4 regions of the Desulfobacula phenolica genome follow, and region 4 is predicted to be linked to each of the others. Evidence: riboswitches for the same ligand, from Rfam matches in the RefSeq annotation. Region 4 holds a riboswitch; each other region holds the start of a gene.

What was found. Region 4 has a riboswitch for cobalamin ahead of BLT94_RS11670 (helix-turn-helix transcriptional regulator). Riboswitches for the same ligand answer to the same signal wherever they lie in the genome.
Region 1: it holds a riboswitch for cobalamin, as region 4 does, so the genes downstream of both, BLT94_RS17985 (TonB-dependent receptor) here and BLT94_RS11670 (helix-turn-helix transcriptional regulator) in region 4, are expected to answer to the same signal.
Region 2: it holds a riboswitch for cobalamin, as region 4 does, so the genes downstream of both, thiC (phosphomethylpyrimidine synthase ThiC) here and BLT94_RS11670 (helix-turn-helix transcriptional regulator) in region 4, are expected to answer to the same signal.
Region 3: it holds a riboswitch for cobalamin, as region 4 does, so the genes downstream of both, BLT94_RS08105 (helix-turn-helix domain-containing protein) here and BLT94_RS11670 (helix-turn-helix transcriptional regulator) in region 4, are expected to answer to the same signal.

What each region holds. Positions count from the first base shown of each region.
Region 1 is NZ_FNLL01000012.1:106,428-112,010, reverse strand. It holds gene BLT94_RS17990 (GntR family transcriptional regulator) at 130-858, opposite strand; cobalamin riboswitch at 1,066-1,270, shown strand; gene BLT94_RS17985 (TonB-dependent receptor) at 1,462-3,555, shown strand; gene BLT94_RS17980 (CBS domain-containing protein) at 3,651-4,055, opposite strand; gene BLT94_RS17975 (P-II family nitrogen regulator) at 4,090-4,437, opposite strand; gene BLT94_RS17970 (DUF1538 domain-containing protein) at 4,427-5,221, opposite strand; gene BLT94_RS17965 (DUF1538 domain-containing protein) at 5,238-5,583, opposite strand, start outside.
Region 2 is NZ_FNLL01000009.1:106,437-112,019, reverse strand. It holds gene cobT (nicotinate-nucleotide--dimethylbenzimidazole phosphoribosyltransferase) at 1-675, opposite strand, end outside; gene thiC (phosphomethylpyrimidine synthase ThiC) at 681-1,985, opposite strand; cobalamin riboswitch at 2,070-2,249, opposite strand; gene BLT94_RS15135 (flavodoxin family protein) at 2,788-3,426, opposite strand; gene BLT94_RS15130 (Spy/CpxP family protein refolding chaperone) at 3,841-4,392, opposite strand; gene BLT94_RS15125 (response regulator transcription factor) at 4,591-5,328, shown strand; gene BLT94_RS15120 (sensor histidine kinase) at 5,325-5,583, shown strand, end outside.
Region 3 is NZ_FNLL01000004.1:203,351-208,933, reverse strand. It holds gene BLT94_RS08115 (TonB-dependent receptor) at 1-162, opposite strand, end outside; gene BLT94_RS08110 (hypothetical protein) at 183-374, shown strand; gene BLT94_RS08105 (helix-turn-helix domain-containing protein) at 356-1,336, opposite strand; cobalamin riboswitch at 1,452-1,628, opposite strand; gene BLT94_RS08100 (TonB-dependent receptor plug domain-containing protein) at 1,957-3,975, shown strand; gene BLT94_RS08095 (ABC transporter substrate-binding protein) at 4,054-5,169, shown strand; gene BLT94_RS08090 (FecCD family ABC transporter permease) at 5,249-5,583, shown strand, end outside.
Region 4 is NZ_FNLL01000006.1:167,904-173,486, forward strand. It holds gene BLT94_RS11665 (ABC transporter substrate-binding protein) at 1-530, opposite strand, end outside; gene BLT94_RS11670 (helix-turn-helix transcriptional regulator) at 701-1,672, opposite strand; cobalamin riboswitch at 1,961-2,146, opposite strand; gene BLT94_RS11675 (methyltransferase) at 2,391-3,425, opposite strand; gene BLT94_RS11680 (TonB-dependent receptor) at 3,454-5,553, opposite strand.

The DNA of each region.
Region 1 (5,583 bases), on a different contig from region 4:
ACATTTAACCTGCTGAAATTAAATATTTTTCATTGTTTATTGTGGCAGAGTGATCTGCCATTGCCGTTATATGTAAACCATTGGTTCCAATGGCCGGATATGATCCGGTTTTTTGATTGTTTATGTCGTTTATGTCATCTTAAGGCTCATGGTCTGGGAAAATGCAAATTTATCCGTTCTGCAGTACAAACGTGAAAATATAGCTCCGGGTGCTTCCGGGAAATTCAAAGTCCGTTCCACTTCAAGAACAGGATCGGAAGGATTCAGGTTAAGTGCAGTTGACTTGTTTTCAGGCAGAAAAGATATTTTAAAGGTTTGCCTGCCTGTTTCCGGCTTCAGATAATACTGATCCGACACCACCCCGGAAAGGGATCTGTTTTCAAGATCCACAGTTTCCAGGCCCCTGAACAATACTGGATGAAGATAGATATCCTCCAATAATACAGGATCTGCCTTAACACAGGTTAGGCGCGATAAAAAAAAAGCGGGTTTTCCTTCAAAAGGATTGGTTTTATCATCAGTAACATTCACGGCAGCCAGAGGAGCCAGAAGTTTTGATTCAGTCTTGATCCCTTTTGTTTCAAACGCCTGGGACGTGCCTGCAAGACAAAACAGGTCCACCTGGTTGCCGGGTTGCTTCACAAAAGTTCCAGACCCTCTTTTGCGTTCAACAAGGCCTTTTTTGACAAGTGTATCCATGGCCTGGCGCACTGTTGGACGGCCAATGCCGTACTGCTTTGCCATCCCGTTTTCAGACGGGATAAGATCTCCGGGCATGTATGTTCCGCATCGGATCTGTTCTGTCAGGATGTCTGCCAGCTGATGGTATAAAGGAAGCGGTGACTTGTGGTTGAGCATTATTAACCCCGTAATAATTATTGGAAGAATAGCAAAAGATAAAAAATATCTGTAAAGTTGTCAAGACATTTTAACAAATATTGGATTTTAAGCATTCAAAAATGTTGTTTTTTCAAAATCCTTTTTGTTTTGAAACACTTGCTGTAGGTTTGGGGTAATATGAATTAGTTAAAATAAATTTACCTTGACTTTTTTACTGTCTGTCAATAGGAATACCTGTGTTTTGGTGCTTTAATGCTTAATAGGGAACTCCTGTGAAATTCAGGGACGGGCCCGCCGCTGTAACCCTGCCTCTTTTAAAATAAAGGGGAACTTTTTTGGCTGGAAAATGTCACTGTTTTGTTTGAACAAAATGGGAAGGCTGCCAAAAAAGAAAGGAAGTCAGAAGACCTGCCGAAACCTGATTGATAATCTGCTTTATGGACAGAAGTGGATTAAATGATTTTGAGGATAAAAAAAGGGACTTCCCGGATCAAACATTTGGAGTGATTCGGGATTTTTGTTTGCCCTGTTTCAAGCATATCAAAAACACTTTTGCCTGATGATCAGGAAAATTCCGAATCAATTATGGATTGTTTAATTATAATTGTGAAAGGAATTTAAATGAAACGCTGTCTTGTTGGTTTGATCTTTTTAGCTGTTTTTCTGCCTGCTTATGGAATGGCCTTGGAAATAAAAGAACCTGTTCATAAAATGGATGAATTGGTTGTCACCTCCACCAATAAAATAAATGCAATTAATACGCCTGCCAGTCTTTCCATTATCACTGGAACGGAATTGGAAGAAATGGGGGCAAAAAATGTTATCGAAGCCCTGGGTAAAATTCCAGGTGTTGTTGACAGTAGTGCAAAGCGCGGTACAGTTGTGATTCGCGGCAACAAAAGCGCAATGGCAGGGGGGCCTGTTATCCTGATTGACGGTATCCCGCAAAAAATCGGGGATTCCAGGTATAGTGAATTTGACTTTATTCCCGTAGCTCAAATTGAGCGCATTGAAGTGCTGCGCTCCGCCGGGATTGCATACGGGCCTGGTGCGGCTCGTGGGGTCATCAATATTATTACCAAAAAAGCAAAGCAAGAAGGCATTCATGGTGATGTCTCTGCCGCATACGGTTCATGGGATACCCATGATGAAACCGCATCCCTCCATGGCAGGCAAAACCAGTATGATTACATGTTAAATGTTGGAAACCATCACACTGATGGGTATGAGCAGGAAGAAGAAAACAGGTTATCGGTTCTTGCCAGGCTTGGGTATAATTTGTCTGACCAGACCCGCATTGGCATATGGGTTAATCATATGGACTATGATATGGAGACTGCGTATGGTTTTCGCAAGTACCTGTGGCAATTGGAAAATTACCGCAGGGACATCCATTTTCCGAAAAGTGAAACAGATTCGGATTTGATCTGGCATACTGAAAAAGAGCAGCAAAATTCAATCATTGCCCTTGAACTGTCTCATAAAGATGAGAAAAAATTTATCGATTCCGCACTTTCCTGGACAGGTTATGATGAAACAGACAAGAGCCTTGCTTATCTTTTTGATAAACCCTCAAGTGTGTATCACAATGATTCTGAACAAGATACTTATACGGTCTCAATTTCAGGCGGATACCATTTTAATTTTGGTGCCATAAGCTATACACCCTCAATTGGATTGAATTATGAAAGCATTGATAATGATGTAAGCCGGATATATCCGTTTGATCCGGGTAAAAACACGGATGCATACAATTTTGATCTCCAGGAGAAAACCTATGGTATCTTCTGGGATAATGACTTTCTTTTTCAAGAAAAATGGGGATTTAAAACAGGAGGACGACTGGACAGGACCGAAGTTAAACTGCAAGACAAGGTGCCAAATATTGCAGATGAGGATCGAACCATGTTCAGTTATTTTATGGCCCCGTCCTACCGTTTCACGGACAAGGCAAACCTCTATGTTTCAGCAGGAAGAAATTACTGGTTTCCAACGCCCCGGTATTATGCCTGGGCGGTTGAAGATGGCGGAACTTTTAACCCTCCTGAAAACCTGGAGCCAGAAGAGGTTATGACTTATGAAATCGGTTATAAGCACATGCTGAACAAGGCTTTCAATATAAATGCCACCCTCTATTTTTCAGATTATAAGGACAAGTTCGGCTCAGTCTATGAAGGAACGACATCTCGAGGACGGGGAAATATCGGTGATGCCGAGGCAAAAGGCATTGAGCTTGAAGCCGATGGCCGGGTGTGTTCTTTTTTCGGCTACCGTCTGGCCGGCACCTACCAGGATATCCAATGGACTTCAGGCACAGTATCTGCCAAACTTCATCCGTCAAACACCACGGATAAGCACGCCGACATTGCCGGAAAACAAATTTACTGGGTACCTGAATTCAGCGGTCTTGTGGGGCTTGATTTTTTTCCTTTGGAAGGACTCAAGTTAAGCATGGATATCAATTACATGGGTGAACGATATGTGGATTATTTAAACCGCATAAAATATCCTTCCAAAACAACTGTTGATGCAAGAATTTCCTATGCCTGGAACCAATGGAAATTCTGGGTTCTGGGTAAAAATATTTTTGATGAAGATCTTGAATATGTTTCAAATACTGCAGGCACCTTAACCAGTGCCGACGGCGAGCCTAAAAACGCCTACTATGTTCAGGACGGAGCATATTTTGAAGCAGGTGTCAGCTATAGTTTCTAATTAAAATACAATCAAAGCCTGATCCTTGGAGATGAATTAATGCATAGGCAGGGATCAGGCCAATATCGATTTTATAATCCTTGAAACAAAAAATATTAAAAAAGATCATTATCAAGGATCAAAGATGCCAGGGAAACCATACCGATAAGCTCTCCGCAATCTTCCACAGGAGCTCTTCGAATACCGGCACGGTAAATCAAACGGGCAACGTAACGAATGTCCATATCTGCCGGAACGGTAATAACAGGCTTGGTCATGATTTCATAAACATTAACTTCAGACGGTGAACGACCCGGGATTATCACCTTTTTAATGAAATCTTGAACAACCACCATGGCCCAGGCATCATCCTTGTGCCGTTTGTTGACAAGAAGATAAGAGACTTTTTCAGAACGCATTTTGGCGGCAGCCTCACTGGCTGTTGCAATGCCGTCAATAGAGACAATTCCCTTGGACATCACGTCTCTTGCCCTGATTATTGAGGTTTTGTCAGATACCATATTTTTATTCCCCTGTAGAAATAATGATAATTGTTTAAAAATAACTTTTTTTAACTTCTTCCTTAAAACTTTCTATCTGGCTTTCCAGACCGGCAACCTGCTCAACAGGAATCACAAAAGCAATACCGGTTCCAGGTTTGTGGAATTGTCCCGCTTTTTTTATCGCATCTAAAATTTTGCTAACAAGATGTTCTTCAATAAGCAGCATGGCAATATCGGTCCTGGCTTCCAGTGTGAGGCCAAAAAAGGTTTTCGCCTCATGGATGCCGGTTCCCCTGGCCGGTATAATGGTTGCCCCTGTGGCTCCAGCCTTTTTTGCCGCATCCACTATACGGTCAGTTATATCCTCTTTTACCAGGGATAAAATAAGTTTAAAGCGCATTTGTTTTCTCCAGTATTTTTTTTTTGTGTTTGGCAAACCAGTGCATCAACTGTGCATAGCCCATGACAGCTATAATTGGAAACAGACTGGCAAAGGCAATAAGGCCAAACCCGTCAAGAGCAGGATTCCGCCCAGGTACGGTGGCGGCCAGCCCAAGGCCAAGAGCCGCTACCAGTGGCACGGTAACCGTTGAAGTCGTAACCCCGCCCGAATCATAGGCCAGGGCAATAATGCTTTTGGGGGCAAACATGGTCTGTACGATAACAATCACATAGCCCGCAAGAATATACAAATAAAGCGGCGTACCAGTTACAATCCTAAAAGTGCCAAGACTGATTCCAAAAGCGACTCCCAGGGCCACGGTAATTCTCAGGCCCCATTGTTTGATCGTCCCGGCTGAAACCTCGCTGGCTTTAAAAGCCACTGCAATAAGAGAGGGTTCTGCAATGGTGGTGGCAAAACCGATCATTGCACCAAACAGGTACACCCAGCCATAAGCTTTCCAGTCTGCATGTGTGACAATTTCTTCTGTGCCGTAAATAAAGACCGGATCAGACAGCTGGGTTGCCATTATATTGCCCAAAGGGAAAAGTGCTTTTTCAAGTCCTGCCAGAAATAAAGCAAGACCAATAACAACATAGATGCCACCGACAATGAGACGGCTCAAATGGGGAATTTTTTGGCGTAAAACAAGTATTTGAAAAACGCTGATAAGAATAATGATCGGCAATACATCCCTACAGGTGGCTAACAATATTTTGCTGAAATCATGTATGAATTCCATTATAACAGGCCTTTTTTTATCTGAAAATAATCAATCCATAACCCATGACAAAAATCATGGGAAGAAGAGAAGCAAAAGCGATAAGACCAAAACCGTCCACAAGCGGACTCCGTCCTTTGATGGATGAGGCCAGGCCTACCCCCAAAGCTGCAACCAGGGGCACGGTGATGGTGGAGGTGGTCACGCCACCTGCATCATAAGCGATGCCGACAATTTCTTTGGGGGCGATGAATGTCATCAGCATAACAAAAACATAGCCGCCGATGATCAGATAATGAATTGGCCAACCGCGGATGATGCGAATAACACCGATAAGGATGGCAAGCCCCACGGAAACGGCAACAGACATGCGAAGCCCAAAG
Region 2 (5,583 bases), on a different contig from region 4:
GGCAAGTCCTTTTTTGATGACATTAATCTTATTTTTCAAGCTCTTATCATCAATACCGGTCCCGCGGCCCGTAAGTTTTTCAACTTCAATTCCGGAAAAGGCGGCAATAATGGCGGAAGAAGGTGTTGTGTTGCCGATCCCCATATCGCCGGTTCCCAACAGATCAACCGGCTCCAGAGCCTCAAGTTCATTTACGATTTCAATGCCTGCTTCAATAGACAAAATAGCCTCTGCCCGTGTCATGGCAGGTTCTTTTGTGAAATTGGCGGTCCCGTATCTGACTTTTTTATGAAAGATGGGCAGGTCCGGGGCAAAATCATGATTTACCCCTATATCAGCCGCTTTAACAATAGCACCCGCATGTTTTCCAATGACATTGACCGATGCCCCGTTATTGGCAAAATTATAGACCATCTGGGGGGTGACGTCAGCCGGAAAAAGACTGACCCCTTCCTGGGTAACCCCGTGATCTCCCGCACAGGTAATGATCCGTTTATTTGAAAGATTAACATTAATGGTGCCTTTTATTGCGGCAAGCCTTGCTGAGATATCTTCCATGATGCCAAGACTTCCAACCGGCTTGGCCTGATTTGCCAGCCGTTCTTTTGCCGAATGAAATGCATCCTCATCAAGTGTTTCATCAATGGATAAAATAGTCTGATCTAATAAGCTCATAATACTTACCTCTTGTCTGTAATATCCTTCTCAAATATTTCCATGCCTTTTTTCATGGCACAAAAATCCCCGCACATGGTGCAGGTTTCTTGTTGGGCAGGCGCACGTTCCTCACGGGTTTTTCTGGCAATTTCAGGAAATAACAGATATTTTTCCAGATCATTCCATCTCATGTCCCGTCTTGCCATGGCAGCCTGTTTTTCATTTTCCCGCCGGTCAGGGTATTTGGAAATATCCCCGATACGGGCTGCAAGCCGAGTGGCCCTCACGCCTTCTCTCACGTCATTGACATCCGGCAGGGCAAGATGTTCGGCAGGAGTGATATAACAGATCAGATCCGCGCCAAACCGGGCGGAACTTGCCGCACCAATGGCGGCGGTGATATGATCGTATCCTGCGCCGGTATCGCAGGGGATGGGGCCTAAAACATAATAAGGCGCATTGCCGGACATGCGTTTTTCCAGCATGATATTGCCTTCAATTTCGTCCAGGGGGACGTGGCCCGGTCCTTCCACCATCATCTGGCAGCCCTGATTCCGACCGATTTCCGCCAGTTCGCAGTTGATGATCATTTCAGCCATCTGGGCACGGTCATGGCTGTCATGGATGGCACCGGCCCTGATCCCGTTGCCTAAGGAAAGAACGGCATCATATTTTTTCATCAACGCACACACACGGTCAAACTGCTCATACAAGGGGTTCTCTTTTTTATTGATATCCATCCAGGCCACCATATAGGTTCCGCCCTTGGATGCCAGACCGCCATAACGAAATCCCTGTTTTCTTAAGCGTTCAATGGTGTACTGGTTAATCCCGCAATGAATGGCCATAAAGCTCAAGCCGTCATCCAATTGCTTTTCAATCAGGTCAAACAGGTATTCAGGGTCTAATTTTGCCGGATTTTTGTATTTGCGGATGGCTTCTTTAAATGCCTGGTACAACGGCACATTGCCCACGGCAAGATCGGTATTGGCCAGAACCGTTTGCCTTACGTTATCAAGATCCCCGGCAGCAGACAATTCCATTAAGGTGTCAGCCCCTTCTTCCCGGGCAGCCTCTGCCTTTGCCACCTCAAGATTAACATCACAGATATCTGAAGAGGTTCCAATGGAAGCGTTCACCTTGGTGCGCAGGCCGGTTCCAATTCCGGTAACCTTTTGCCCGGGGCGCTTGGGATTACAGGGGATAACAATTTCACCCTTTGCCACATGATCTAAAATAAAGGATTCAGACAGCCCTTCAGTCTGGGCAACGATTTGCATTTGTTTTGTGATGGTTCCCTGGCGGGCATGCTCAAGCTGTGTTGTCATAGTTTCCTCGCTATCAAATCTCCTGTAAAACCAAAAAAATTTTGCAAGAGATGAGTTCTTACAAAACCTTTTACCATTAGATTTTACAATGATTTTTACCTGGCTCGTCTTCTGACTTCCGGCATTAAACCTGTTTTTTTAGCCTTCCCGTTTTCACAGTGGCCTTTATAAAAAAAAACAGATGTTTCCGGTTACAGCGGCGGGACCGTTACGGAGTTTCACCGTATTCCGTTTGCCAAGGCAACCAACAAAATATGAACACTTTTTATAGAATACGGCGTGTGAAGTCAATATTTTTTTTGCACGACGATCAAGGTTACATGGGTAACGTTGCACGGTCTCCTTGTAAGGATACGGGTCAGCTTAAATATAATCAATGAACACTAAGAAATTATTTTAAAATCGAACAAACTTATACGAGATCCTTCTGAAAACAAGCAAGAAAGACAAGAACGAACCTATATCCGATGAAGAAATACTTGAATTTTATGAATGAGATTAAAAATACTGATTTGGAAGCTGTAGCAAAAATCCTCGATCTTGAGTATTCTGAATCAGAATCCATACTTATTCCATTCCTGAGCAGAACATATAATGTGTCGCAAAAAGGCATATATCGTGATGATAGGGTGGACCGCTCCGCGCTCCACCCTATCGGTGCGATATCGGTATTATAATAATTTTTAACTTGTCTGCCGTTGAAAAGCTCAATGATATTTTCGAAAAAAGATGGGCCTGAGTCTGCTACCTTTTTAAACTGTTTGACGCATTGATGTTCAAAAAAAACTGGATCAATCTTTATCTATTTTAACCGCTCACCCATTAGACTTCCAATTCGCACGGCTTCGTCCCATACTTCCTTTTGATCCTCTACTTTGGCATATTGAACATCAGCTGCCTTTGTTCCGGTCTCAATCAGATTACTTCTGAATGCACTCATCTCGCAATCATACCCCACACCGCAGAACGCACAGACAATATTTCCCTGAACCGTTACCTGTCCGATAAGATCCATGTTCTCATATTCTTTGAACTCGGTAGCCAATGCTTTATTGACAGCGGTCAGTGCCTCCGGCACAAGTCCGGTCAGAACGGTTGCAACCAGTTTGCCTTTTAAAAGATTTTTCTGGTGTCTGAACGACCAGAATCTTTCTAAAAGCGCCTTTGTGAATCCATCAATTTGTGAATAGGGAATATATCCACCAATCACCAGGGCTTTGGCTGCTTTAATTTTTTCTGCAAGTGCAGGAAAGTCATCGTTTTGTTTGCAAACGTTATCATGGACGCATTTATAACAGGCAAGGCAGGGTCTGACATTAATTGAACTGAGCTTCACAAATTCGGTTTCTGCACCGGTTGCATCCAATACCGCTTTGATGATACGATCTGTGTTACTGTTTTTTGTGGGGCTTCCGGAAATTCCTAATACGTCGATACTCATTTATATTCTCCTTATTTGATATAGATATTGATTCCTATCGTTCATTGATACAAACGAATATATTTTAAATAGCCAAACATTCTGTAATAATTGCTACAATATTAACAATAATATTTAATAATACGGTTTACAAAGGAGGTTTGCAATTTAATCAAATTACGCATATTTTAACACCATTATCCTAATTTAAAAGACTATTTTGAACAAACATTCAAAAAATTGTTGATGCGGGATCTTTTGGGGTTTATCTTGAACGTACATTAAAGATTAATTTGTTTGTGAACAAAAACATTGATTGAGTTCCTGTTATTGATTTTAAAATACTGCTATTCTATCGTTATTATTAGGCGCTTTTCCTAATTTGCAGAAGGGGCACCATGTCGAATCGCAAGTTTATGTTACCGGTTTCAATTTTCAAAAGACTTTTTTATCATCAGGCATTTCCATCCCATGAGGTCCGGGGATGGCTTTTTTACCATGCCCTGAATCTTGCTTTTTCTGATGCATATCATCCGGCCTCAGCTTTTTGATTTGATCCCCATTCAGAATTTTTCCAACCGCCAGTCGAGATTCAATATCCTGGATAAAAATTTTACCTTTTATGTCTGAAATTTTTTTCGCCAGTTGAATGACTGCTGCATTGTCAACAATGTCATCGGAAAATGCCTTATCCATTTGCAGACGAAAAGCGTCGAGTTGTGCTTTCAACTCCAAACACTTTTCACGAAAGGTAAAATCCGCATCCCGGAGCTGTTTGACCTGTTCTTTTGTGAGTTTCAGTTTCTGAACCATTTGCGGATTTCGCCAGATTCCAAGGGCGGGCTGATTATGGTCTTGCCTGTCAAATCCCTTGTCCTGCCTTTGGTAGTCTGGTGTGAACGCCCCTGCCAGTGATGGAGTAAAGCATACCATAATCACAAAAACAATTACGCCAGTGCCGATTTTTTTACTAAAATTAGAATTCATGGTGTATCTCCTTTTAATGGTTGTCATTTTTCCAAGGATTTCTTCCTCGATCTTGAACTTATGATAGGCAACGGGTGTAAAGAATTTATGTTATTCGAAAACAAAATTGTAAGAATTTTGTAAAGTGAATTGCCCCGGTGTTATATTATGGTATAAAAAATGAGGATATTAAGTTGAATTTAAAAAAAGGATATCATAATGACGCATCAAGAGATTGTGCCGGCTAAGATGAAAATTTTGATTATCGACGATGACAAAAAACTGTGCCGGCTTGTGGCGGATTACCTGGAGCCCATGGGATACGATGCAGAGGCTGCCCACAACGGAACCCAGGGACTGCAAATGATCCTTGAGGGTGACTATCACGCGGTGATTCTGGACGTGATGATGCCGGGGATGGATGGGTTCGAGGTATTGAAACGGTTGCGCAAGGAATCCGACATACCGGTTTTGATGCTCACCGCGCGGGGTGAAGAAACCGACAGAATTGTGGGACTTGAGATGGGGGCCGATGATTATTTGCCCAAGACCTTTTCTTCTCGTGAGCTTTTAGCACGACTTCGCGCCGTTACCCGCCGATATTTCATATCTGAAAGTCAGTCTACATCCGAAGCTGCGGATAACGTCTTGATATTCGGGGATCTGCAAATTGAACAAAGCTCTCGAACCGTTCGTTTTCATGGAAAAAAAATAGTCCTTACCCCCATTGAATATAATCTTTTGACCTGCCTGGCCGGAGCAGCCGGACGGGTTCTGACACGGGATCAGCTTTTGGATGCCGTTACCGGTCGCAGTTATGAAGTGTTCGACCGAACCGTTGATGTCCATATCTCTTCCCTGCGGCGCAGGCTCGGTGAAGATCCTCGCAACCCTATGTTCATTCAAACTATTCGAAGCGTCGGGTACATGTTCAAGATGCCCGGGGAACAGACATGATCAGGCCTGTGTCGTCCCTGTTTTCAAAAATTGTGGGCTGGTTTTTTCTCAACATAGCCTTGGTGGCAACGGTTCCTGTAATCTTTATTGTGTTCCAGCCCCAGGTTAATCTCCATGCTGTTTTCGGAGAACAAGTGTTCAACCGCCTTAGGACCGCCGGCATGCTTATGGCCCATGACCTGAAACAGACGTCAAGGGATAACTGGTCCAAAGTGCTTGCCAGACATGCAGAAATCCATCAGGTTGATTTTACAC
Region 3 (5,583 bases), on a different contig from region 4:
GATTTCCTGGATTTTTTGTTCATGTTTATTTGCTGTAACCGTTATGTCATCAAAAGCATGTGTTTTGCTTTCATTTGCATTTGCTTTATTGAAAAAGGTCAGCAGTACAACACTGAAAAAGAGAACAAAAATTGTATGGTATTTTTTTGTTTGAATAGTCACTCCTTGCTCCTTGATATTGTATGATTCGGGTTCAGGTTAAAATTATCGGCAGTGTCATGGGCATGCCGTCAATATGGATCACAATGGAACTTTTGTTCATAAGCCACAGGACCGAACAGGTTCAAAGCAATCTTGCAGATATCTATATGCATAAAAAAAATATTTATGGCTATCACTTGCGTTCATTTTTTTATCACCATCGTTCATTTTGACGATACCGGCTGGGGGGTATGCCAAAATAATCCCTGAAGGCCTTTGCAAAATGGCTGGAACTTGAGTAACCAAGGGAATAAGCTATTTGAGTCATACTTAAGCTTTCGTCTTTAACAAGGGTTCTGGCTTTTTCAGCGCGTTTGAAACGAAGGTATTCTATGGGGGAAGTGCCGTAGAATTGATTGAAATCATTGTAAAACTTGGTGCGGGAGACACCGACGGTCTTGGCCAGTTCAATTATATTTGGAGGGGTTTGAAGGTTATTGGACAATAATTGCCCTGCATAATGTATTTTATCGATATCATTGGCTTTTAAGCGTGGAGTCGGTTTTTGCTTGTGGGAGGCAGGTTTTATCTGATTTAGTTTGCAAGCAATAAGTTCCATTGCTTTGGCTTCGATAAAAAAGCGATGGCTTGCTCCTTCATAAGGGCAGTGGATGATTTGTTGCAGTATCATGTGCATGGAAGGGGTGATGATTTCCGTACAATTAAAAGGATCGCTGCTGTTCTTGTTATCTGTTAACGGGGCTTTAAATTTTATGGGGATGTCGTGCAGTTCATCTTCCATCAATATGTCCCAATAAGAGGGGGATATCAATATTACAACCATATATATCGGAGTCCCGGGTATATCTTCATAAAATCCATCCCGGTTCGGGAAATAAAAAAATCCGCTTTCTCCATGGGTTATGGTCAGGCTTTGTTTTAAACAATGCAGAGTTAATTTTGTAGTGCCGGAAAGACAAAATCTGAAACCGAATTTGGGGGTTTCTCCATAGTGTTTGGCTTTGAGTCTGTTTGATTTGTTGTAATTACAGATATATACCTGGATACCACTTTTTAATCTGAACTCTTTTATGGTTCCTTTGCCTATTTTGTGGGGTAGTTTCCAGCAGGTCTCAAAATTGCCTTTTTTTACCGGAAAAGAATCCAACGTGTGACGTTTTAATTTTTTTTCCATTTTTTTATTTCTTTGCCCAAAATAAAAAATCCCCGAACCGTAAATAGTTTACGATCCGGGGATATCCCTTTTTTATCCAATAGATCCAATGGAAACCGGCATTGCCGTACACGGTTTTCCTATGTTTTACCAGGCAGGTATTCTGACTTGCGGATCATCCTCATGCCGCGCCTTCCCATTATATCAACAGTGGCATATTGCAGCATTTGTCCCCGATTACAGCGGCGGGCCCGTTTCCGAATTACACGAAATTCCCTATTAAGCCGATGGCACCAGATAAAATTTACTTTGTGCTACAGAATAAGCAATGAAAAGTCAAGCATATTTTCAGTGTGGTGATTTGTGTGGTTTTTATGAGTGTTTATATGTTGTTTTCGGTTTTTATTTGCAATGCAATAGTTATTTGTTGCTGCAAAATGATGAATAATTACAGTATATCATTGACAAGAGGCTACAATGTAATTATGAAGTAACTTGTTTGTTTTAAGGGAAAATAAACCGTTTAAAAAAACGGATTGATTGCAATATCAGACAGCCTGTTGGGTGCTGGTGCAGTCAAAGAGATGGGATGGATAGAAAATGAATCCATGAGTAAAAAAAATCAACCTAAAGGAGAAAAAATGAAAAATTTGAGCAGGCTCGGGAGTTTTTATGTTTTGTTAATATTGTTAATATGCTTCAGTCCTTATTGCGCATGGGCAGAGGATACGGCTGGGGCGGACAAAAATGTTTTTGATCTTGGTGAGGTCGTTGTCAGTGGACAGGCTGAAACCATTACAAGGGTAAGTACGGTGGAAACAGTTGATTTGGAACAAATTGAACTGACCAATTCAAAAAATATATCACAAGCTCTTTCCGGTTTGCCCGGTGTTACTTTGTCCAACGGAGGGAGAAAAGCGGAAAGCTCTATTAATGTCAGGGGATTTGGTTCTCGGTATGTCCCTATTTTTTATGATGGTATCCCCTTATACATTCCCAATGACGGATATGTGGACGCAGGTAACCTTACAACGGATAATATTTCAAGGATTGATTTGAGCAAAGGGGTCAGTTCCGTTCTCTACGGGTTTAATACCATGGGCGGGGTAATTAATATTGTGAGCCAAAAACCGCAGGAAAAATTTGAAGGCTCCTACGGGGTGGAAGTTACTGATAACAGTGCGGTAAAAGGAAATGTCAATATAGGATCAAGCCAGGATAAATTTTATTTTACCCTGGGAGGAGGGTTCACAAATTCCAATGGATGGGATGTGTCGGATGATTTTGATGCAAACCAGTATGAAGACGGCGACACAAGGGAGAACTCGGATCTTGATGACTGGAATGTGGCTGCAAAATTAGGGTGGACACCGGCACAAGGCCATGAATATGCAATTGGATTCAACACCATTGAAAAGGAAAAAGGGCTTCCTCCCACCGCAGATCCCGATACATCGGCAAGAAGGGTAAAATACTGGCGGTTTACGGACTGGGACAAGGAAACCATTTATTTTATCGGGAACACGGAGCTGACGGATCAATTATCCGTTAAAACAAGAGTGTTTTACGACACCTATTATAATGCGCTGGAAGATTATAGTGACAACACATATTCAAATGCCCGCTGGCACTCCACCTATGACGACCACAGCTATGGAGGCTCTTTGGTGGCCAGGGTTGACTACATACCTAAAAACACTTTAAGCTGTTCTTTTCATTATAAAAAAGACGTTCATGAAGAACAAGATGACATAGGCGATCCATGGGAAAACTATGAACAGGAAATGGTTTCCTTTGGTATTGAAGATGATATTAAACTTACGGATAATCTTGCCTTTGTTCTGGGAAGCAGTTATGACATCCAGAATCCCCAGAAAGCCAATGACGGTGTGAACAACGGGTTTGTCAGGGACTCCGAATCAGCCTTCAATCCCCAGGCAGGTGTGTTGCTGACGGTTCTTGAAGATCTTGACATGCATTTTTCCCTGGGGAAAAAATCAAGATGGCCCACCCTCCAGGAACTTTATACAGATGGACTGGACAATGACAGAATAGCCAATCCCGACTTGGCAGAGGAAGTGGCAACCAATTATGAACTGGGTTTTGAAAAACCCCTTCCCAAAAATAATCGTATAGGGTTGACCTTTTTTTATTCCAAGGTTGAAGATTTGATTCAAGATGTGGTTGTGGGTACTGATCCTGTTTCCGGGGATGATATCGAGCAATACCAGAATATTGATGAATCAAGTTTCAAAGGCCTTGAATTCACCTTCACCTCTTATATGATTGCTGATAATGATTTTCAACTGCATTATACATATCTGGATGCAAAAAATGAGTCTGACGGTGCAGATAACGATCATCTCGAGGGTATATCCGAGCATAAACTTTACCTGAGTGATTTGTACAGATTCAATGATCGGTTTTCCGTTTTCGGGAGTGCTGAATACAATTCAAAAAGATACGATGAGGATGCTAATTACGATGAGGTTGAACTTGACGGATTCTGGGTTGTAAATTTTAAAACCATGGTAAGACTTGATCAATCTTTTGTGTTTGAAATCGGCGTTAAAAATCTTTTTGATGAAAATTATGAGATGGAAGTGGGATACCCCCGCCAGGGAAGAAGTTTTTTTATTGGATTTAAAGGAGAATTTTAATTATCCGGCATTAGCCTATACCCAGGTTCTCCGGGGCATCCGGGGAACCTGTCGGTTTTTGCGTTTTTAAAATATATCATGACAAAAAAAAGAATTTTTCTGCTTCTGTTTTCAGCATGTTTTGTTTTTTTATTTTACAGAATATATCATCATCCTGAAACCAGAGCCCGCGAAAATTATGATCGCACCCGCATTGTCACCGACATGAAAGGCCGCGCATTTCAAGTTGCAGATCCCATAAGGCGCATTGCACTGCTGGGTGGTCCCACAGGGCAGGTGGCTTTTATACTGGGGGTACAGGATCATTTGTGCGCCGTGACCAACACCCTTAAAATGTCAAAACTTGTCCAAGAAATGTATCCGGCCATCAAAGCATTGCCCGGTCCAAGGACCACTTCGGGCAATATCAATATAGAGGAATTGATCAATTCAAACCCGGATATCGCCATTGCAGGAGATATTGACGGTCAAATCGTGCTTGATAAAACCCGTATACCGGTTGCCTTTCTTGAAGACGGCATGGGCGAGGGCATTGAGGATATTAAAAGGGAAATCCGGTTTTACGGAACCATTTTCCAAGCCCCGGACCGGGCTGAAAAATATGTTGCGTTTTTAGAACGGGTCATGCATCTGATAGAACAGAGAACCCGTGATATTCCGGTCCAAAAGAGGAAAAATGTTTTTCAGGGGTTCAGCCCCAGCCATCTTGTGACCCTGGGCGGAGATACCTTTATGCAGGAACGCATCAAGCTTTCCGGGTGTGAAAATGCCGCTGAAACCGTCACTACCATCGGCAAAAGAACCGGGCTGCATTCCGGCCTGGCCGAAGTCTCCATGGAACAGGTTCTGGAATGGGACCCGGATATTCTGGTGATCAATTACGGAAAACCAGCCGACCTGTACAAAGATCCCCAGTGGAGAAATATCCGGGCGGTTCGAAATAAACAAATTTATTCCCAGCCGGCAGGTGTTTTTATTTTCAACCGCCCCACGGCGGAATCTGCAGTGATTTTTCCCTTGTGGCTGGCCGCCATTGCTTATCCCGACCTGTTTGAAGATATTTCCATTAACGGTATTGTCAAAACTTTTTACCGGGAAATTTTTGATTTTGACCTTACAGACCTTCAGGTTCATGATATCTTGCTGGGCACTTATGAATTCAAGATGATGAAAGGAATTAAAAATCGAGGATAACAGACCATATGGCAAGCGGTTTGGCAAATCCCTTACTCCCGAATCCTGGATACGTTTTTTTTGGGGCCTTCTTATTCTGGTGATTTTGTTTTCCTTAAGCCTTGGCCGGGTGGATATTTCCTGTATGACAGTGCTGAAAATTTTGTTTTCATCTGTTTTTCCCCTGGAACCGGACTGGTCCGTGACAACCTATGCCGTTGTCATTGATGTCAGACTGCCCAGAATCCTGGCAGGCATTCTTGTGGGAGCCGCTTTGTCCATATCCGGTGCATCCTTTCAAGGGGTTTTCCAGAATCCCCTGGTAAGCCCCCATATCCTGGGGGTGGCGTCCGGTGCAGGGTTTGGCGCAGCTCTGGCCATTCTTTTGTTTGACAATATATTGATGATTCATCTGGTGTCTTTTTTCTTCGGTCT
Region 4 (5,583 bases):
TCAGACCAGTTAAGATAATCCATAGATTTCTTTTCTTCATTGAATATTTTACCCAGAATTTCAAAATTTTTTTTTATCGTATCCGGTTGAAACATGTCTAAAGCAATCACCTTGGTACGGGATTTTATTTTATCATTCATCCCTTTAAACCCCTCAAATGAAAAACTCATTGTAATCAAAAGATCAACATCAAGTTCTAATAACTTTTCGCAATTAATGTTATAAGGGCCGGGAGGTTCCATGGCAATAACAGTTAACTTTTCGATATCCGGATATAAATGTTTATCCGGTATAACCATATATCCTCTTCCAACCACTTTGTTCCAAACACCGATTAACCTGAGCGCTTCAGCAATACAGGTGCCACTAAAGGCTATACGATTAACCGGCTGTTTAATTGTTACCTCTCTCCCCATGGCATCAATTATTGTAATTTCATTTTGTCTTCCGATTGCATTGCCTGTAACAAAAAAAATAAAAAATAGTAAAAACAGACCGTATAATTTTAATACATTGTTTTCTCTAAGCATAAACTCCTCTTTCATCCACGAGAGAATTACTCCAACCGTCCTTTTCTCCTTATTTTAAAAACATGGCTCTATAATTGCATTTCCTTCTCCTTAGTACTGCGGATTTTAATTAATTCCTGAAGATATAGAACACAAATTTTGGGAATATGATAATGGTCATGTTTATTTTTTTAGCGCAATCGTCTATTTGATAAGGAAACAGCATTTTTCAAACATTTTCCGGGCGGGCAGCCAAAATATTGTTTAAATACTTTGGAAAAATGACTGAGGCTTCTGTAGCCAACCTTGTAAGCGATTTCGGTAACGTTCATTTTACCTTCATTCAAAAGGCGTCTGGCAGCCTCAAGGCGGTGGTTACGCAGATACTCAAAAGGGGAAATACCATGGAACTTACAAAAACAATGATGCAGTTTGCTGCGGCACATCCCCACGGAACGGGCAAGTTCTATCAAACCCGGTGCATTTTCCAAATCATGAGTTAACAATCGGGCGGCATGACAAACGCAATCAGCTTCATTGGGTGCTAAAACAGATTCTTCAGGATTTTGCCAATTTTCTATTTCCAGCTGTTCCATCTTGTAGGCTATCAGCTCCATGACTTTGCCTTCAATAAAAAATTTGCGGGTTAACCCGTGATAAGGACAATGCAGTATCTTGTCAAGTGCGCCCCACATGGGCTGAGAAATCATATCTGGAAAACGAAAAGAGGTTTCACTTATGTTTATCAATACGCTCATAAACTGATCCGGGTATTCCATTACAAAAGCTGACATCTGATCCAGGTCCATCAAAATCGATATTCTGATCACTCGCTCAAGGCCGATTATTTCAGTGTAACCAAGAGTGTCCGGGAAAGAAAAAAAACCGCTTTGCCCCTTTTTTACAAAAAACGATTCCTTAAAATATGGCGGATGTGACTCTATAGTCCCCGAAAGGCAGAAGCCGAATCCGAAAGAAGTACCAGACACTCCGCATTCCAAAATAGTCGGCTGGTTCAGGCTGTAATCCGCAATGACCAATCGAATACCGTAATTCAAATGAATAATTTCAATACTCCCTGTACCAATGGATGGGGGAATGTTAATCAGGTTTTTTTCTTTATTATTGGTCTGAGTAGATGGTATCAGTAATATCTTTTTCATTTGTGCTGCCTGCATCGGCATAACCCAAGTGCCATAACCGATTAGTTGAAACCCAGGATTCAAAGCTTAATAGAACCCGAGGTTTTCTTTGCGCCAAGGTATCCATATTGAATTTTAGTTTCTTGGCTTCAAGTATTATTTGCCTCCTGAGTCCATAATAAAATTTAAAAAAACGCTAACTTTCACATAGCTTGATGCAAAAAAAAATCCTCAACCAATATAAAATTGGTTGAGGATATCCGTTTTCATCCCTTAAAATCATAGTATGGCTTTCTCTGTCCACGAGAAATAAACCATTTTGTTCAGGCAGGTCTTCTGACTTCCGGTTCGTCCTACAACCGCCCCTTCCCACCTGAAATAATTCAGGCAGTGGATTTTCTGCGGCATTCGTCCCCGGTTACAGCGGCGGGCCCGTTCCCGATTTTCACGGAATTCCCTATTATGCTTTTAAGCACCAGAACAAAGTACTTAAGCTTATAATCACCGATAAAATAAAAGTCAAGCACAAATGAGAATATATCTATCTCAATTTCAGATAATGATCGGCTTATTTCATCAACTGAGAATTAAAACCGGACAAAAGCAAGAACACATAGTCGTCCTCACACTTATTAAGCCCACTTGGCAGATTACTCAATTCCTCCTATTTACTTTTTCAATTACTTCACCGTTTGTATCCTCCAGATAAAATAACCTTATTTCAAACATCCTTTGCATTTTAACGTTTCCTCCCAACATGAAACTCCGTCACCCCAAGAGGTGAAATAAACTGGTCGGTCAATGTTTTGGTACGAACCGAGTCAAAACCGGCCGCAAGCATGGCCCGGGGCAACACCTCTTCTTCAAAAGAGAAGTCCTGCCCCATCAACGAAGTAGGCAGCCAGCTGATAACCATATCAGTGGGTTGGGTTTTTTCCTCGCTCAAACCATCTGAAAAAACAATCAGGCTGCCACCGGGATTTAATGCAGCAAAGCACTTTTCCATAATTGGGGCCAGTTTTTCAGTTTCATTATAAAAATTCAAAGTATAACTGGCGATAATTGCATCATACCCCTCTCCAAACGGATCGACAGAATAATCCCCGCTTATGGTTTTCACCCGGTCTTCCATACCGTACTCCTTGATTGTCTCCTGTGCCACATCAATCACCACTGGACGATCAAACAAACAGCACTCTAACGTAGGATGTGCAGCAGCAACGGCAATCCCTATCAGGCCCGGACCGGCACCAATATCAAGAACCTTTTGCCATTGATCAAAATCGGGTAACAAGGAAAGCAAGCGGGCGATTCCTTGAGCCCGGCCGCAACGGCTACCGTTAATTGATTTGCGGGCAGAGTCCGCCCACACCTGTTCAGATACCATATCACGGCTGAGAGGAGCGCCCTCCTTGACCAACGTAAGCATCCTACCGTTCAGAGCCGGTTCGTTCCACTGATCATAGGCCAGCAGGGACTCGGCCAGGCCGGTATCTCCCCGGCTGGTAAGAAAACGCTCCGTCTGCTCAGTGTTGCAAAAAAGGCCGTCTTTTTTATACAAATACCCCAGTGCAGTCAATGCGTTGAGCAGGTATTCGGTATTTTTTGCATCACACTCAACCCGCACAGCAATATCAGAAGCACTTTGCGGTTCGGGCAGAAGATCAAAAAGGCCCAACTGCAAAGCTGTTTTAACCGTTTCCCAGCGAATTGCAATATAGGGCAGTTCATGATAATTCAATTCTGGAAAATCTGTCGGCAACGATTTTTTCATGGATTATTCCTTATAAAAAATGTTAAGTTTAAAACCTGTAAACCGCCTGCAGGCCAATTTCTCTGGGATCACTGTAGATCGTATACATCCCGCCGTAATACCCCACTAAATCATATTCCTTGTCAAAAAGATTTTTTGCATAGAGGTAAATATCAAACTTCTCGGTTTCATAACCGATTTTTGTATTTACAATTTCATGGGCATCCCTTGAATATTCATTTGCCTTGTCCAAATATGTCTTGCCGTAACCAATCAGGTCAGCCCTGGCATACACCCCGCTGCCGTGCCGGTATTGCACACCGACATTAAAGGAATATTCCGGTGCAAAGGGATTTTTATTGCCTTTGTAATCCCCATTGATGTCTTTAAATTGGTCAAATTCAATATTGTTATACCCGACGCCCGCCATCAGGGTCATCCCGTCCATCACCTTTGCCGTCATCTCCAGCTCAACCCCTTTGGCCGTTGCTTCCGCCGCATTGGTCATGTAGGAGGTAAGCGGGCCAACAGCTTCTTCCACCTGCATATCGGAAATATCCATGTAGTAAACAGCCCCGTTCAACACAAGCCGGTTATTGAAAAATACGCTTTTCACACCGATTTCATAGGACCACAACTCTTCCGCATCATAGCTGTAATATTCCGGATCTGTTGTTAGGTTGTTGAACCCGCCGGACCGGTATCCCTTTGAAGCGCCTGCATAGGTCATGATGGCGGTAGAGAATTGATACTCCAGACCGATCCTCGGCGTCAAAGCATCCCATGAATCGTCAACTTTAAAGTTGCTCATATGATCCTCATACTCCTGATCCTGCTGTTCATAGCGCAAACCGCCGACCAGGCTGAGTTGTCCGATCAAGGGACAGGTGAGATTTGCAAACACGGCATAGGCGTCCCCGCTGGTACTCCGGCTCTTCACCCCGACCATTGACGGAACCATTGAGTCCTGGACAACGTTGATATCGTTTTGATCTTTATCGTAATACAAACCGATAAGCCATTTTAATTGCTCTGCAGATGAATCCAGGCGCAGCTCCTGGGATATTTTTTCATAGTTGTTGTCTTTATCGACGACATGCATCATGGTGGCGCTGCTGAAATCAAAGTCAGACACAGCTCTGTCCGCGTAAACCCTGTTGGTTGTAACGGATGTCAGGGTGAGAGAATCGGTGAGGCCGTAAACAAGCTTCAGGGACTGCGCATTCCTGGCAGCCTTGTTACATCCATCCAAATTGGATGTCACCTTACGCTCAAGGGGGGCGTCAAGGCCAAACATGGCGGCGCCTTGTTCCGTCAAATTCATATTTGCATCACCCTCGTCATATTTGAGCCGTGAAACAATAAGGGAAACATCAAGTTCCTCCACCGGAGTCCAGCGAAGATGGGCCCTGCCGAACCAGTGTTCTCTGTCATCCACCATGTCGCCGGTATCTGTGTTCTCGATGAACCCGTCTTTTTGATAATATTGCCCTGCCACACCGAAAAAAACCTTGTCTTGCTGAATGGGACCACTCAGGCTGAATGACATCTCCTGTTTTTTATCTTCTCCCCCTGCCGCAGACACTTTTCCTTTAAATTCATTATCCGGTTGCCTGGAAATGATATTGATCACCCCGGTTTCCGTATTTTTGCCGTACAAGGTGCCCTGGGGTCCCCTGAGAACCTCAACGCGTTCAATATCAATAAGAGCTTCTTCAAAACCGGCACCCGTTATCATGGGGACACCGTCCAGATACAAGCCGGTTGTTGTTGTATAGGTATAGGGAGCAACATGAAGCCCCCGCATGGATGGCGTACCCATGCCTGACATACCATTATCGATGATGGCCAGATTCGGAACAAAATCGGCGATATCTTTTACCGATTCAATCTTTCTGTCCTCAATCGACTGGGCATTAAACACCGTAATGCTCACAGGCACATCTTGAACGTTTTCTTTCTGCTTCTGGGCGGTTACGGTGATGGATTCTAATTTATGCTCCCCCCGGGCATTTTCCTGCCGGGTCGTGTTTTGTCCTGAACCTTTTTCCCCGATCCCTGCAAAGGTTGCTGATAATGGAGCCAGGGACAGGGCAGCTGCGAAGATTACAGCCCAAATCCACCGATAATAATCTTTATCAAAAATCATAACTTGGTTTCCTTAAAAAAAACGCTACTT